DNA from 3 places in the Streptococcus nidrosiense genome. Region 2 is predicted to be linked to each of the others. Evidence: predicted binding sites of a transcription regulator. Region 2 holds the regulator's gene; each other region holds the start of a gene.

Region 1 (4,186 bases), 130 kb from region 2:
TCTTCTTTACTTGGTTTACAACTGCTATCGGAGAATTCGCTTCACTCATTGTTGGTGCTATTCTTATCGGAAAAATCGGTAAACGTCTTGATTTGACCAGATAAAGATATCACATCAAATATTATTAAAAAGGTCTGAACTCTGTTCAGTCTTTTTCTTATTTTTCTATAGCCCCAGACTCTCAACAAAAGTGGTATAATAAAGAAAAAAGGGATTATTTTAATATGTATAGTTATCGTATTTCGGTTTTTGAAGTCCTTTGGAAAAATCAGGTCATCAGATTTTTGTTAATTTTTTTAGCACTATTTTATTTCTATCTTTTTTTCCAAAGAGTTAAGACATCCTTAAAAAGTGGTGGGAGTATGTTGGATCCTTTTCATATTGCAAAGGGAAGATTATACATTCACACGATTATTCTTTTTAGAAAAAGGATTGTTTCTCTAGCTGAAATTAGACAGATTGATATTGATTACATTCGAGGGAGAAGAATGAATGGGGACAGGTATCATCTGTATTTTACAAGGAAAGATGGAAAATCTTTTACTTTTCATTTTGGGAAAAGCAAAAGAAACGAGGAGTTAGTGAAAAATCTTGACAATGTGGCCAAGAAGTGCCATATTAAAATCTATTATTATTATTAAGAGTCGATTGCTAAAATTGAATTGTTGTCACTTGTGACAATTGTCAAAGCCAGGAGAGTAGCTAATATGAATCAACTACAAGTAATAAGAGAAGATAAACAACTAAGAATTTTATTGATGCAAGAATGCGATATTCTCTTTTATGACCAGTTGAAAGAGGTTGAATTTTCTCAGAACAATGAAGTTTATTCTCTTTCGCCCATAGCCTTTGCTAAAGACGGTAGTGGGGGAGAATATGTAATTCTTGAGGATGAGAGTATCGGCTTTATAGGGAGTGAAGGCCAAGTTGGGAGAGTGGCAGAAAGCCTTGATGACCTGCTTACCTTCTTACTTCATGCTGGTTCTATCTCAGACTTTTCCTGTCGTTTGCTCTATCAAAACAAGGATTTGTTGGTAAAATTCAGTCAGGGATTTATCGACAAAGCACGAGAAAATTATCAGTCAAAAGGTGAAGATTGGGATAAAGTGAGAACTGGACTTGCACAAGAGTTGGGACTTGAATTTGATCCAGAAAAACTGCAAGAGTTAGCCTTAAAATTTTATCAATCAGCTATAAGAACTCCTCTATTCACTTGCAAATATAGTCATGGTGAGAATGAATATATTTGTGATTCTATTTTGTCAGATATAGTGGGCTTGTGGCTTTCAGAGCTGGTAGGATTGACTGCAGAAGAAATTGAAGCTTTTGCTAGCACTAAAAACATTCAAATGTAAAGGGCATAAATTTATTTCCCCTTAAAATATTTTATGTTATAATATTAACAATTATATTTTAAGGAGTTTATATGAGTTCGTCAGAATTTATTTCGAAGATAGATTATTATTGCCATAAGAAAGAGAGTCTATTTGACCAAAGCAAGTTTAAATATGCCATTCGCTCGATGTTTGCAGGTGCTTTCTTAACCTTTAGTACAGCCGCTGGGGCCATAGGTGCTGATCTACTCAATAGCATTGTTCCAAGTGCTGGTTATTTCCTATTTCCCTTTGTATTTGCATGGGGCCTTGCCTATATCGTTTTCTTGAATGCCGAGTTGGTCACCTCCAACATGATGTACCTGACAGCTGGAACATTCTTGAAGAAGATTGATTGGAAAAAAGCCTTTATCATTTTGCTCTATTGTGCCTTTTTCAACTTAGTTGGTGCTCTGTTAGCAGGTTGGTGCTTTGCTAATTCATCGGCTTTTTCACACCTGACACACGACAGTTATCTTCCAAAGATTGTAGCCAAGAAGTTGGCACGACCTAGCGAGTTGGTCTTGTTGGAAGGGATTTTAGCAAATATGTTCGTAAATATTGCCATTCTATCTTCTATTTTGATTAAGGATAGCAATGCCAAACTCTGGATCATCTTGTCAGCTATTTCTATGTTTGTTTTCTTGTCAAACGAGCATATTGCAGCCAACTTTTCATCCTTTAGCATTATTAAATTCAGCATTGTTTCTGACCAAATTGCTAACTTTGATATTCCCAATATCCTACGTCATTGGAGTGTTACCTTCATTGCTAACTTGATTGGTGGAGGATTCTTGATAGGCTTACCATACGCTTATCTTAATAAAAATGAAGAGACTTATGTTGATTAGTACAAGCTTTTGAAAATATAATGAAAATCAATAATAGAGGAGGTCGGGACTAAAAATCCAGACCTCGATTTTTTTGTTCAAAGAACCTTTTGATAAAAACGATATTTTCTCTGTCTATAAATTCAAACATATTATTAGTGCATGGATTTTAGCTGAAAACTAAAGAGACTTTTTTGTAAATTCAATATTGGTCTAAACAAAAACATATATTAAATATATAGAATAGAAGATTTAAAAATAAAGGGTTGAAAACATTAAAGATATTGATACTAAGCAAATGGAAACGATTGTTAAAAGTGATAAAAATATTGTAAATAGAATTAAGAAAGCCTTCCCATAATTTCGATTTTATGTTATAATATTCACAAATAAAAGTTTTAGGAGTTTATATGGTTTCTTCAGAATTTATCTCAAAAATTGAATTTGCTTGTAAGAAAAAGGAAAGTCTTTACAGTCAAAGTAAATTCAAGTATGCTATCCGTTCAATGTTTGCTGGTGCATTCTTAACATTTAGTACAGCAGCTGGTGCAGTTGGAGCTGACTTGATTAATAAGATTGCTCCTGGTAGTGGACGTTTCCTCTTCCCATTTGTTTTCGCTTGGGGATTGGCTTACATTGTCTTCTTGAATGCTGAGTTAGTAACATCTAACATGATGTTCTTGACAGCTGGTAGCTTTTTGAAAAAAATTAGCTGGAGAAAAACAGCTGAAATTCTTCTATACTGTACACTCTTTAATTTGATCGGTGCTCTTATAGCAGGTTGGGGATTCGCCCATTCAGCAGCTTATGCAAACCTTACCCATGATAGCTTTATTTCTGGAGTTGTGGAAATGAAGTTGGGCCGTTCAAATGAACTTATCTTGCTTGAAGCTATCTTGGCTAATGTCTTTGTAAATATCGCGATTCTTTCATTCGTTTTAGTTAAGGATGGTGGGGCAAAACTTTGGTTGGTTCTTTCAGCCATTTACATGTTTGTATTCTTAACAAACGAGCACATCGCCGCAAACTTTGCATCATTTGCTATTGTGAAATTCAGTGTTGCTGCTGATTCAATCGCAAACTTCGGTATTGGAAATATTCTTCGTCACTGGGGTGTAACTTTCATCGGTAACTTTATCGGTGGTGGTCTACTCATGGGATTACCTTACGCCTTCTTAAATAAAAACGAAGATACATATGTAGATTAAAAGTTGGATTCATTCCAACTTTTTCTTTTTGTTTATCCATGCTATAATGAAAGTAGAATAGATAAATTTAGAGGAATAACATGAACGAGATTAAATGTCCCAATTGTGGCGAAGTATTTACAGTCAATGAAAGCCAATATGCAGAACTGCTTTCTCAAGTTCGCACTGCAGAGTTTGATAAGGAATTGCATGAACGAATCAAACAAGAATTGACATTGGTGGAACAAAAAGCCTTAAATGAACAACAGGCAAAACTGGCTCAAAAAGATCAAGAAATTGCCCAGCTTCAAAGTCAAATTAACAACTTTAATACAGAAAAAGAATTGGCTAAGAAAGAAGTGGAGCAAAGTGCAAGTCAAAGCTTGCTAGAGAAGGAAAAAGAAGTCCAAGCTCTCGAAAATCAATTGGCTACCATGCGCTTAGAGCATGAAAATCAATTACAAAAAACACTATCTGACCTAGAAAAAGAACGTGATCAGGTCAAAAACCAGCTCCTTTTACAAGAAAAAGAAAATGAGCTGTCTCTAGCCTCTGTAAAACAAAATTATGAAGCCCAGCTAAAGGCAGCCAGTGAGCAGGTTGAATTCTACAAGAATTTCAAGGCACAACAATCAACCAAGGCAATCGGTGAAAGTTTGGAACACTATGCAGAAAGTGAGTTTAACAAGGTCCGTAGCTTTGCCTTTCCAAATGCCTACTTTGAGAAGGACAACAAGGTTTCAGCACGTGGTTCTAAGGGCGATTTTATCTTCCGTGATTTTGATGAAAATGGACT
Region 2 (4,186 bases):
TACGAGAAGCTCGTCAAGAACTAGCAAGTTTACTAGGAACAAAGCCACAACATATCTTCTTTACCACTGGTGGTACTGAAAGCAATAATACTGCTATCATCGGCTACTGCCTTCGCCATCAAAATCGTGGGAAGCACATTATCACTACTGCGATTGAGCACCATGCTGTTCTAGAACCCATCAAATACTTGGTTGAAAATTTCGGTTTTGAAGTGACTATTTTACAGCCTGAACATCAAGAAATCACTGCAGACCAAATCAAAAATGCACTGCGTGAAGATACCATTCTTGTTTCTACTATGTTTGCCAACAATGAAACTGGTACACTGTTACCTATTGCTGAAATTGGTGAGGTTCTAAAAAATCATCCAGCCGTCTATCATGTCGATGCAGTTCAGGCAGTCGGTAAATTAGAAATACTTCCCGAAGAATTGGGAATTGATTTTCTCAGTGCTTCTGCACACAAATTTTATGGTCCAAAAGGAGTTGGTTTTCTCTATGCTGCATCTACAGATTTTGATTCCTACCTTCATGGTGGTGATCAAGAGCAGAAAAAAAGAGCAGGAACAGAAAATCTTCCTGCCATTGTAGGAATGGTAGCAGCTCTAAAGGATGATCTTGAAAACCAAGCACAAAACTTTGAAAATGTTCAACAACTAAAAGACACCTTCTTAAAGGAAATGGCTGAGACAGACTATTACCTCAATCAAGGAAAAGACCAGCTACCTTATGTCCTTAATATTGGATTTCCAGGTCAACGAAATGATCTACTACTCCTTTGTCTGGATCTTGAAGGGATTTCTATTTCAACTGGTTCTGCTTGTACTGCAGGCGTCGTTCAGGTTAGTCATGTTCTTCAGGCTTTCTACGGAGAGGACTCTCCTCGCTTACACGAATCCGTTCGCGTCAGCATTTCACCTCAAAATACAGAGCAAGAAATAATCACTCTCGCACAAACTCTAAAAGAAATCATTGGAGGTTAACTCAATGGCATTCGAAAAAACCATTAGTCTTAAAAATTGCCGTTATGATTACACACTTAGCCCAACCGTCAAAAAGTTCACTCTAAAAGATAACACTTTTTTTGAAACTAAGGTTGGTAACTATGAACTAACACGTCTTCTTGAAAAAGTTCCAAATAGTGGGGAAGGTTTCCAACTTAAGATTATCATCAACAAAGACTTAACAGGTGCAAAAATCAACATCACTGATAAATTTGGTCTACGTTTAGTCGATATCTTTAAGTCAGAAGAAACTCATATCCACCAAGAGAAATTTTACTTCTTGATGGATAGTCTTGTTGAACGTGATGTCTTTACTAAAAGCGAAAGATAGAAGGCAATTATGTTTCGATTAACTTACAAAGACACCTATCAAGTCGATCGCGTTTTAGAATACGAAGATTATGAAGCACTCATGCTATCACTTTCAGGTTGTGTGACTCTTCCAGATACTACTGTCATTACTTCTCTGACCTATAATGGAAAAGAAATCTATCAGGGGCTTCTGGGAAATCTCTATCGTTTTCTATCTCACTATGATTTTACGAAGATAAGCTAAGATTTTTCTTAGTTTTTTCTTGTTTTTGTTGATTTTTTCACAATCTTTCTATAAAATAGTATTTAGAAAGGTTGTGATTTTGTGAAAGAAAAACAGTCTGCTATTCCAAAAGCAACAGCAAAGAGACTTTCTCTTTATTATCGTATCTTTAAAAGATTTCATGCAGAAAAAATTGAAAGAGCCAACTCAAAACAAATTGCCGAGGCCATTGGTATTGACTCTGCTACTGTTAGACGAGATTTTTCCTACTTTGGTGAACTTGGTCGTCGTGGATTTGGCTACGATGTCAAAAAACTAATGACGTTTTTTGCTGATCTTCTAAATGATAATTCTATTACAAATGTTATGTTGGTGGGTATTGGTAATATGGGGCACGCTCTCCTTCACTACCGTTTCCACGAACGAAACAAAATGAAAATCATTATGGCTTTTGATTTGGATGATCATCCTGAAGTTGGGACAAAAACTCCTGATGGAATCCCAATTTATGGAATTTCCCAAATCAAGGATAAAATAAAGAATGCAGATGTTAAAACTGCAATCTTAACAGTTCCGAGTGTCAAATCACAAGAAGTAGCTAATCTCCTTGTCGAAGCAGGTATTAAAGGAATTTTAAGCTTTTCACCCGTTCATCTCCAACTACCAAAAGATGTGGTAGCTCAGTATGTAGATTTAACTAGTGAATTGCAAACTCTCCTCTATTTCATGAGAAAAGAGGATTAGAAAGCGAAAGCATTTATGAAAAAACCAGTTATTGGGATTACAGGAAACGAAAAAGCTCATCCTGATGATGAGCTTATGATGAGCTATGCTGCGAAAGGCTTTGTTGAAGGAGTCAAGGAAGCTGGGGGAATTCCCATTATCCTACCCATTGGTGATCAAGAAATGGCTAGTTACTACATTGGCTTGATTGATAAACTCATTTTAACTGGTGGACAAAATGTCGATCCAAAGTTCTATGGTGAACCTAAAACGATCGATAGCGATGACTACTACCTTCAAAGAGATATTTTTGAGCTAGCTCTTATAAAAGAAGCCATTAAACAGAAGAAACCCATTTTTTCTGTTTGTCGAGGCACCCAGCTCTTTAATGTGGCTATGGGAGGAACTCTTTATCAAGATATTGAAGACCATTGGCAGGATACTTCAGCCGAGTATACAACTCAACGTTTAGTCACCGAGCCTGATACTATTCTTCGAGAAATCTATGGAGAAATCTCCCATATCAACTCTTTCCACCATCAGAGTATTAAGGACCTAGCTCCAAATCTCAAGGTTGTAGCTCATGATCCTAAAGATGGAATTATCGAGGCTGTTACAACAACGGATGGTTTCCCTTACCTCGGTGTTCAATGGCATCCAGAATTTCTCTTTGAAAATCGCCCCAAAGATAAAACACTTTTCGACTATGTCGTCAATGAATTGTAAAACCTGTATCACATACAGGTTTTTTATACCAGTTCCGTCTTCTCACGGTAACTAAAATAATCGGAGTGTGAGACAATTAGATGGTCTAATAAGACCAAACCCATTAATTCGCAGGCTTCTTTAACAAGCTTCGTAACATGGTCATCATTTCTACTCGGCATGACAGCACCAGATGGATGATTATGAACCAGAATCACAGATGTTGCCATATGCTTCAAAGCATAGTGGAGAATTTCCCTTGGTTCCGCAATACTTCTAGTAGCTGAGCCGATAAAAATGGTTTGCTGATGAATGATTTGATTTTGAGTATTAAGATAGAGCGCTACCAGGTGCTCTTGTTTTTTATCTCCCAGTTCAGCTTGCATCTTTTTAGCCAGTCTTTGACTACTGAGGATACTCTCTGCCTCCATGGTTTCTTGTTTGTGAATACGACTTCCTAGCTCTATCATAGCTTGCAACTCAATAGCTTTCACTCTACCGATACCTGATAAACTCTGTAGTTCTTGCAGAGTCATTTTTTTCAAATCAGTTAAGCAATTTAATTGATTCAATACTTTTTGTGCAATTTCAAAAACAGTAGATTGACGAGTCCCTGTTCGTAACAAAATGGCTAGTAACTCCTGATTACTCAAACTCTCTACTCCTTCTGTTACCAAGCGTTCCCTTGGTAAGAGCGAATCTTCTTGAAAAGAAATACTATACATAAAAATCCTCCTCACTTAATTATTCGTGAGAAGGATTTATAATTCGATAAAAACTAGTTATTTTTAGATTTTTTCAAGAGCTAGTCGCAAATCTTCAATCAAATCATCAACATTTTCAAGACCGATTGAAAGACGAATTTGATTTTTAGTTACTCCTGCTGCTTCTAGATCTGAGTCAGACAACTGAGCATGTGTTGTAGTTGCGGGATGAACTACCAATGATTTAGCATCTGCTACATTGGCTAAGTTTGAAAAGATTTCCAAGTTGTCAATCACCTTACGAGCTTCTGCTTCACCGCCTTTAACGTGGAAGGTAAAGATTGAACCTACACCTTTTGGTAGGTATTTTTCAGCCAAAGCATGATATGGATTATCTGGGAGTTTTGGATAGTTGACTTTTTCAACCTTTGGATGATTAACAAGGAAATCAACAATTTTCTCAGCGTTTTGAACATGGCGTTCTACACGGAGAGAAAGTGTTTCAAGACCTTGCA
Region 3 (4,186 bases), 890 kb from region 2:
TCCTTTTTTTAACTCTACTTCTTTCATCCCTATACCAAGGATTGAATATGGAGAATAAATAGTCTCTTGGTCCAGCTGATTATAGAGTCTAAAATTATATCTCTTTAAACGATCACGAAACGAAAAAGATACAATCCGTTTCACTAACCGAGTTCCCTTTCTACCTAAAAATTGTACCGCAGCCTGCCAGGCATTCTTGGGACTCCCCATCCCACCGATTAGACATGGCGGGCCATCAGTAGTCTCTAAAACAAATTGTGTAGCCATGGTAGTTATCCAAGGAATACCAAGTTGATTAGCTACAAGACCACCAGATAAGGTTATAAAATCAGCAATAACAATATCTGGACGATTCTTTTGCCACTCATCCAATAATTGATCTGAAACTGAGTTAATTAAATCAATACTAGCAGACAACTGCCGATAGGCTGAAATAATTCCTAACTGCTCCTTATTGTTGGCAGCTTTTTCAAATTCCTTTACGTGTCCTTCTAAAATGGGAAGAACCTGAAAACCAACCGCCTCTGCAACAGCCTTTTTCTGAGGACCTGTAAGTAAACGAATCTCATACTGAGGATTTTGTAATAGTGGTGCAAGTAAATTCAAAGTAGGATAGAGATGCCCACTTAAGGGAACAGCCACTACATCGATTTTGATTTTCTTCATAATCCTAGCATATCAAATTTTCCAAAAAAGAACTATCACGAGGATAGTTCTTCTTAAATATTATTGGTTTTAAATCATAGGAATAGTATTTGATTCCCTAGTACATTATTTAAATATTCGGGAGGAATTCCTAATGTAAGAATCTTAAATTTACAATCCCTACAAAATTTTCCAAAAGAGCTTTGCTTAGAACAATTCCTTGTAGAAAGCAATAGTTTCTTCCAAAGTTGGCATGAATGGATTACCTGGTGCACAAGCATCAATCAAGGCATTCTTAGAAAGGTATTCAAAGTCAAAGTCTTTTTCTTCGATACCAAGCTCAGTCAGCTTCTTAGGAATACCGACAGTCTCAGAAAGTTTTTCAATTTCAGAAATAGCATAAGCCGCACATTCCTCATCTGATTTTCCTTCGATTTGCATACCCAAGGCCTTAGCAACATTACGGAAGGCTACAGGTACACGTTTGGCATTTTCACGCTCAACGACTGGCAAAAGCATAGCACAGCAAACGCCATGAGGCAAGTTATAGACAGCACCCAATTGGTGAGCCATTGAGTGAACATAGCCGAGTCCAGCATTGTTAAAGCTCATTCCTCCAAGGAAGATAGCATTAACCATACCTTCACGAGCTTCGATGTCGTGCCCGTTTTCTACTGCACGTGGAAGATATTCTTTGATCAGCTCGATAGCTCCGATAGAGAGTTTCTTAGTCACATCATAAGCACCTGGTGTTACCAAAGCTTCAACAGCATGAGTAAGAGCATCCATACCAGTAGCAGCAGTCAAAGCTTGAGGTTTTGAAACCATCAATTCAGGGTCATTAACAGAGATAAGAGCAAGACTGTTCTTATCAACCATTACCATTTTAACCTTACGTTCTTCATCAGTGATAACGTAGTTGATAGTAATTTCTGCTGATGTACCTGCAGTAGTATTGATCGCTACAACAGGAAGGCCTTTTTTAGCAGACTTATGCAAACCTTCATAATCCTGTGGCTTACCGCCATTAGTAGCGATTACAGAAATACAGCTAGCTGCATCCTGTGGAGAGCCACCACCGACAGAGATGATAAAGTCACAGTTATGCTCTTTCAAAGCAGCGACCCCATCCATGACATTTTTACAAGTAGGGTTCGGTTCAACATCACTAAAGATAACATAAGCAATTCCTTCATCATCTAAAGGTTTTAAAATTTTTGGCAAGATATCACTTGATTCAATATACTTATCTGTCACTAAAAGAGCCTTAGTATAGCCCAACTCCTTAACATAAGGACCAACTTCATTTACCACACCTTTACCAATAAGGTTGACTGCTGGAACGTAAAATGTTGCCATATTTTTTCCTCCTTGCGTTTTTCACGCTCTATATTTAGGTTAATTATATAATATATTTTCTGTATTTTCAAATATTTGTGATTTTTTTAACAAATAGGAGATTGAAAAAATATTTTAATAAAATTTCATAAGGAACAGATAACTAGACAAATTTGAGATGGATTATTTTATTGAAAAAAAATGGCTCTATAATTTCTGTAATGGGTAAAACCACCGTAGGAATTATGGAGCCTATTTTGTTGTAGAAAAAAAGCCTCATATGACCTATAATGAAAAGCGACAAAACAACTCATTAGAAAGATTCATATGGAACAATTACATTTTATCACAAAACTCCTTGATATCAAAGACCCTAACATCAAGTTTCTAGATATCGTCAATATGGATACACACAAGGAAATCATCGCTAAACTGGACTATGACGCCCCGTCTTGCCCTGATTGTGGAAATCAAATGAAGAAATATGATTTTCAAAAACTGTCTAAGATTCCTTACCTTGAAACGACGGGCATGCCTACTAGAATTCGCCTTAGAAAGAGTCGATTCAAGTGCTATCATTGCTCGAAAATGGCTGTCGCTGAGACCTCTCTCGTCAAGAAAAAACACCAAATTCCTCGTATTATCAACCAAAAGATTGCTCAAAAGTTGATTGAAAAGACTTCTATGACTGATATTGCCCATCAGCTATCCATTTCAACTTCAACTGTTATTCGTAAGCTCAATGACTTTCACTTTAAGCATGATTTTTCTCGTCTTCCAGAGATTATGTCTTGGGATGAGTATGCCTTTACCAAGGGAAAGATGAGCTTTATTGCACAAGATTTTGACAAGCTCAATATCATCACCCTTCTTGAAGGAAGAACACAAGCTATCATCCGCAATCACTTTCTTCGCTACGATAGAGCTGTTCGCTATCAGGTGAAAATCATTACTATGGATATGTTTAGCCCTTACTATGACTTAGCTAGACAACTTTTTCCGTGTGCTAAAATCGTTTTGGATCGTTTTCACATTGTTCAACATCTTAGCCGAGCTATGAGTCGGGTTCGTGTCCAAATCATAAATCAATTTGATCGAAAATCTCATGAATACAAGGCTATCAAGCGGTATTGGAAACTCATCCAACAAGATAGTCGTAAACTCAGCGATAAACGATTTTATCACCCTACTTTTCGCATGCACTTAACGAATAAAGAGATTCTAGACAAGCTTTTGAGCTATTCAGAAAAGTTGAAACACCACTATAATCTCATCAAACTTATCAAACGAAATGCTTTTGGCTTCCGGAACTTTGAAAACTTTAAAACCAGAATCCTCATTGCTTTGAACATAAAAAAGGAGAGAACCATGTTGGTCCTCTCCAGGTTATAACTTTTCATCAACCCACTACAGTTGACAGAGAGCCTAAAAAAAGAACAACCAGTGTTCTTACTCTGTAATATCAATCGGGAAGACAGGATTCGAACCTGCGACACCTTGGTCCCAAACCAAGTACTCTACCAAGCTGAGCTACTTCCCGAGTTAAATAGAAAAAATGCACCCTAGAGGAGTCGAACCTCTAACCGCCTGATTCGTAGTCAGGTACTCTATCCAGTTGAGCTAAGGGTGCTCATTATATGCCGAGGACCGGGATCGAACCGGTACGATCGTTACCAATCGCAGGATTTTAAGTCCTGTGCGTCTGCCAGTTCCGCCACCCCGGCCTCTCTAAGCGAACGACGGGATTCGAACCCGCGACCCCCACCTTGGCAAGGTGGTGTTCTACCACTGAACTACGTTCGCATCGACCTCTTGGTTATATTAAAAAAATGCCGGCTACATGACTTGAACACGCGACCCTCTGATTACAAATCAGATGCTCTACCAACTGAGCTAAGCCGGCTTATTTCTATTATGCGGGTTAAGGGACTTGAACCCCCACGCCGTTAAGCGCCAGATCCTAAATCTGGTGCGTCTGCCAATTCCGCCAAACCCGCAATGATGACCCGTACTGGGCTCGAACCAGTGACCCATTGATTAAAAGTCAATTGCTCTACCAACTGAGCTAACGAGTCTAAAATAACTTCCGTTATCTTAAACGGTCCCGACGGGAATCGAACCCGCGATCTTCGCCGTGACAGGGCGACGTGATAACCGCTACACTACGGGACCTATGGGAGTTAACGGGATCGAACCGCTGACC

The links. The regulator Rex, encoded in region 2, represses fermentation and respiration genes when NADH is low (regulators of the CRP and FNR family bind a similar motif). The targets are predictions, from matches to a motif close to TTGTGAANTANTTCACAA.
Region 1: a site for Rex is predicted at 2,575-2,592, ahead of AAFQ93_RS06135 (formate/nitrite transporter family protein). Genes of this name have one in related genera too.
Region 3: a site for Rex is predicted at 2,080-2,097, ahead of AAFQ93_RS02670 (iron-containing alcohol dehydrogenase). Genes of this name have one in related genera too.

Annotation. Positions count from the first base shown of each region.
Region 1 is NZ_CP152419.1:1,286,403-1,290,588, forward strand. It holds gene AAFQ93_RS06120 (QueT transporter family protein) at 1-104, shown strand, start outside; gene AAFQ93_RS06125 (hypothetical protein) at 708-1,355, shown strand; gene AAFQ93_RS06130 (formate/nitrite transporter family protein) at 1,427-2,224, shown strand; gene AAFQ93_RS06135 (formate/nitrite transporter family protein) at 2,614-3,411, shown strand; gene AAFQ93_RS06140 (DUF2130 domain-containing protein) at 3,492-4,186, shown strand, end outside.
Region 2 is NZ_CP152419.1:1,417,042-1,421,227, forward strand. It holds gene AAFQ93_RS06705 (cysteine desulfurase family protein) at 1-983, shown strand, start outside; gene AAFQ93_RS06710 (DUF1831 domain-containing protein) at 988-1,335, shown strand; gene AAFQ93_RS06715 (DUF4649 family protein) at 1,345-1,560, shown strand; gene AAFQ93_RS06720 (redox-sensing transcriptional repressor Rex) at 1,642-2,283, shown strand; gene AAFQ93_RS06725 (gamma-glutamyl-gamma-aminobutyrate hydrolase family protein) at 2,299-2,988, shown strand; gene radC (DNA repair protein RadC) at 3,012-3,692, opposite strand; gene AAFQ93_RS06735 (O-acetylhomoserine aminocarboxypropyltransferase/cysteine synthase family protein) at 3,756-4,186, opposite strand, start outside.
Region 3 is NZ_CP152419.1:528,178-532,363, reverse strand. It holds gene AAFQ93_RS02675 (glycosyltransferase) at 1-666, opposite strand, end outside; gene AAFQ93_RS02670 (iron-containing alcohol dehydrogenase) at 853-2,004, opposite strand; gene AAFQ93_RS02665 (ISL3 family transposase) at 2,311-3,375, shown strand; tRNA gene AAFQ93_RS02660 (tRNA-Pro) at 3,450-3,523, opposite strand; tRNA gene AAFQ93_RS02655 (tRNA-Arg) at 3,540-3,613, opposite strand; tRNA gene AAFQ93_RS02650 (tRNA-Leu) at 3,622-3,707, opposite strand; tRNA gene AAFQ93_RS02645 (tRNA-Gly) at 3,715-3,786, opposite strand; tRNA gene AAFQ93_RS02640 (tRNA-Thr) at 3,814-3,886, opposite strand; tRNA gene AAFQ93_RS02635 (tRNA-Leu) at 3,899-3,980, opposite strand; tRNA gene AAFQ93_RS02630 (tRNA-Lys) at 3,986-4,058, opposite strand; tRNA gene AAFQ93_RS02625 (tRNA-Asp) at 4,083-4,155, opposite strand; tRNA gene AAFQ93_RS02620 (tRNA-Val) at 4,158-4,186, opposite strand, start outside.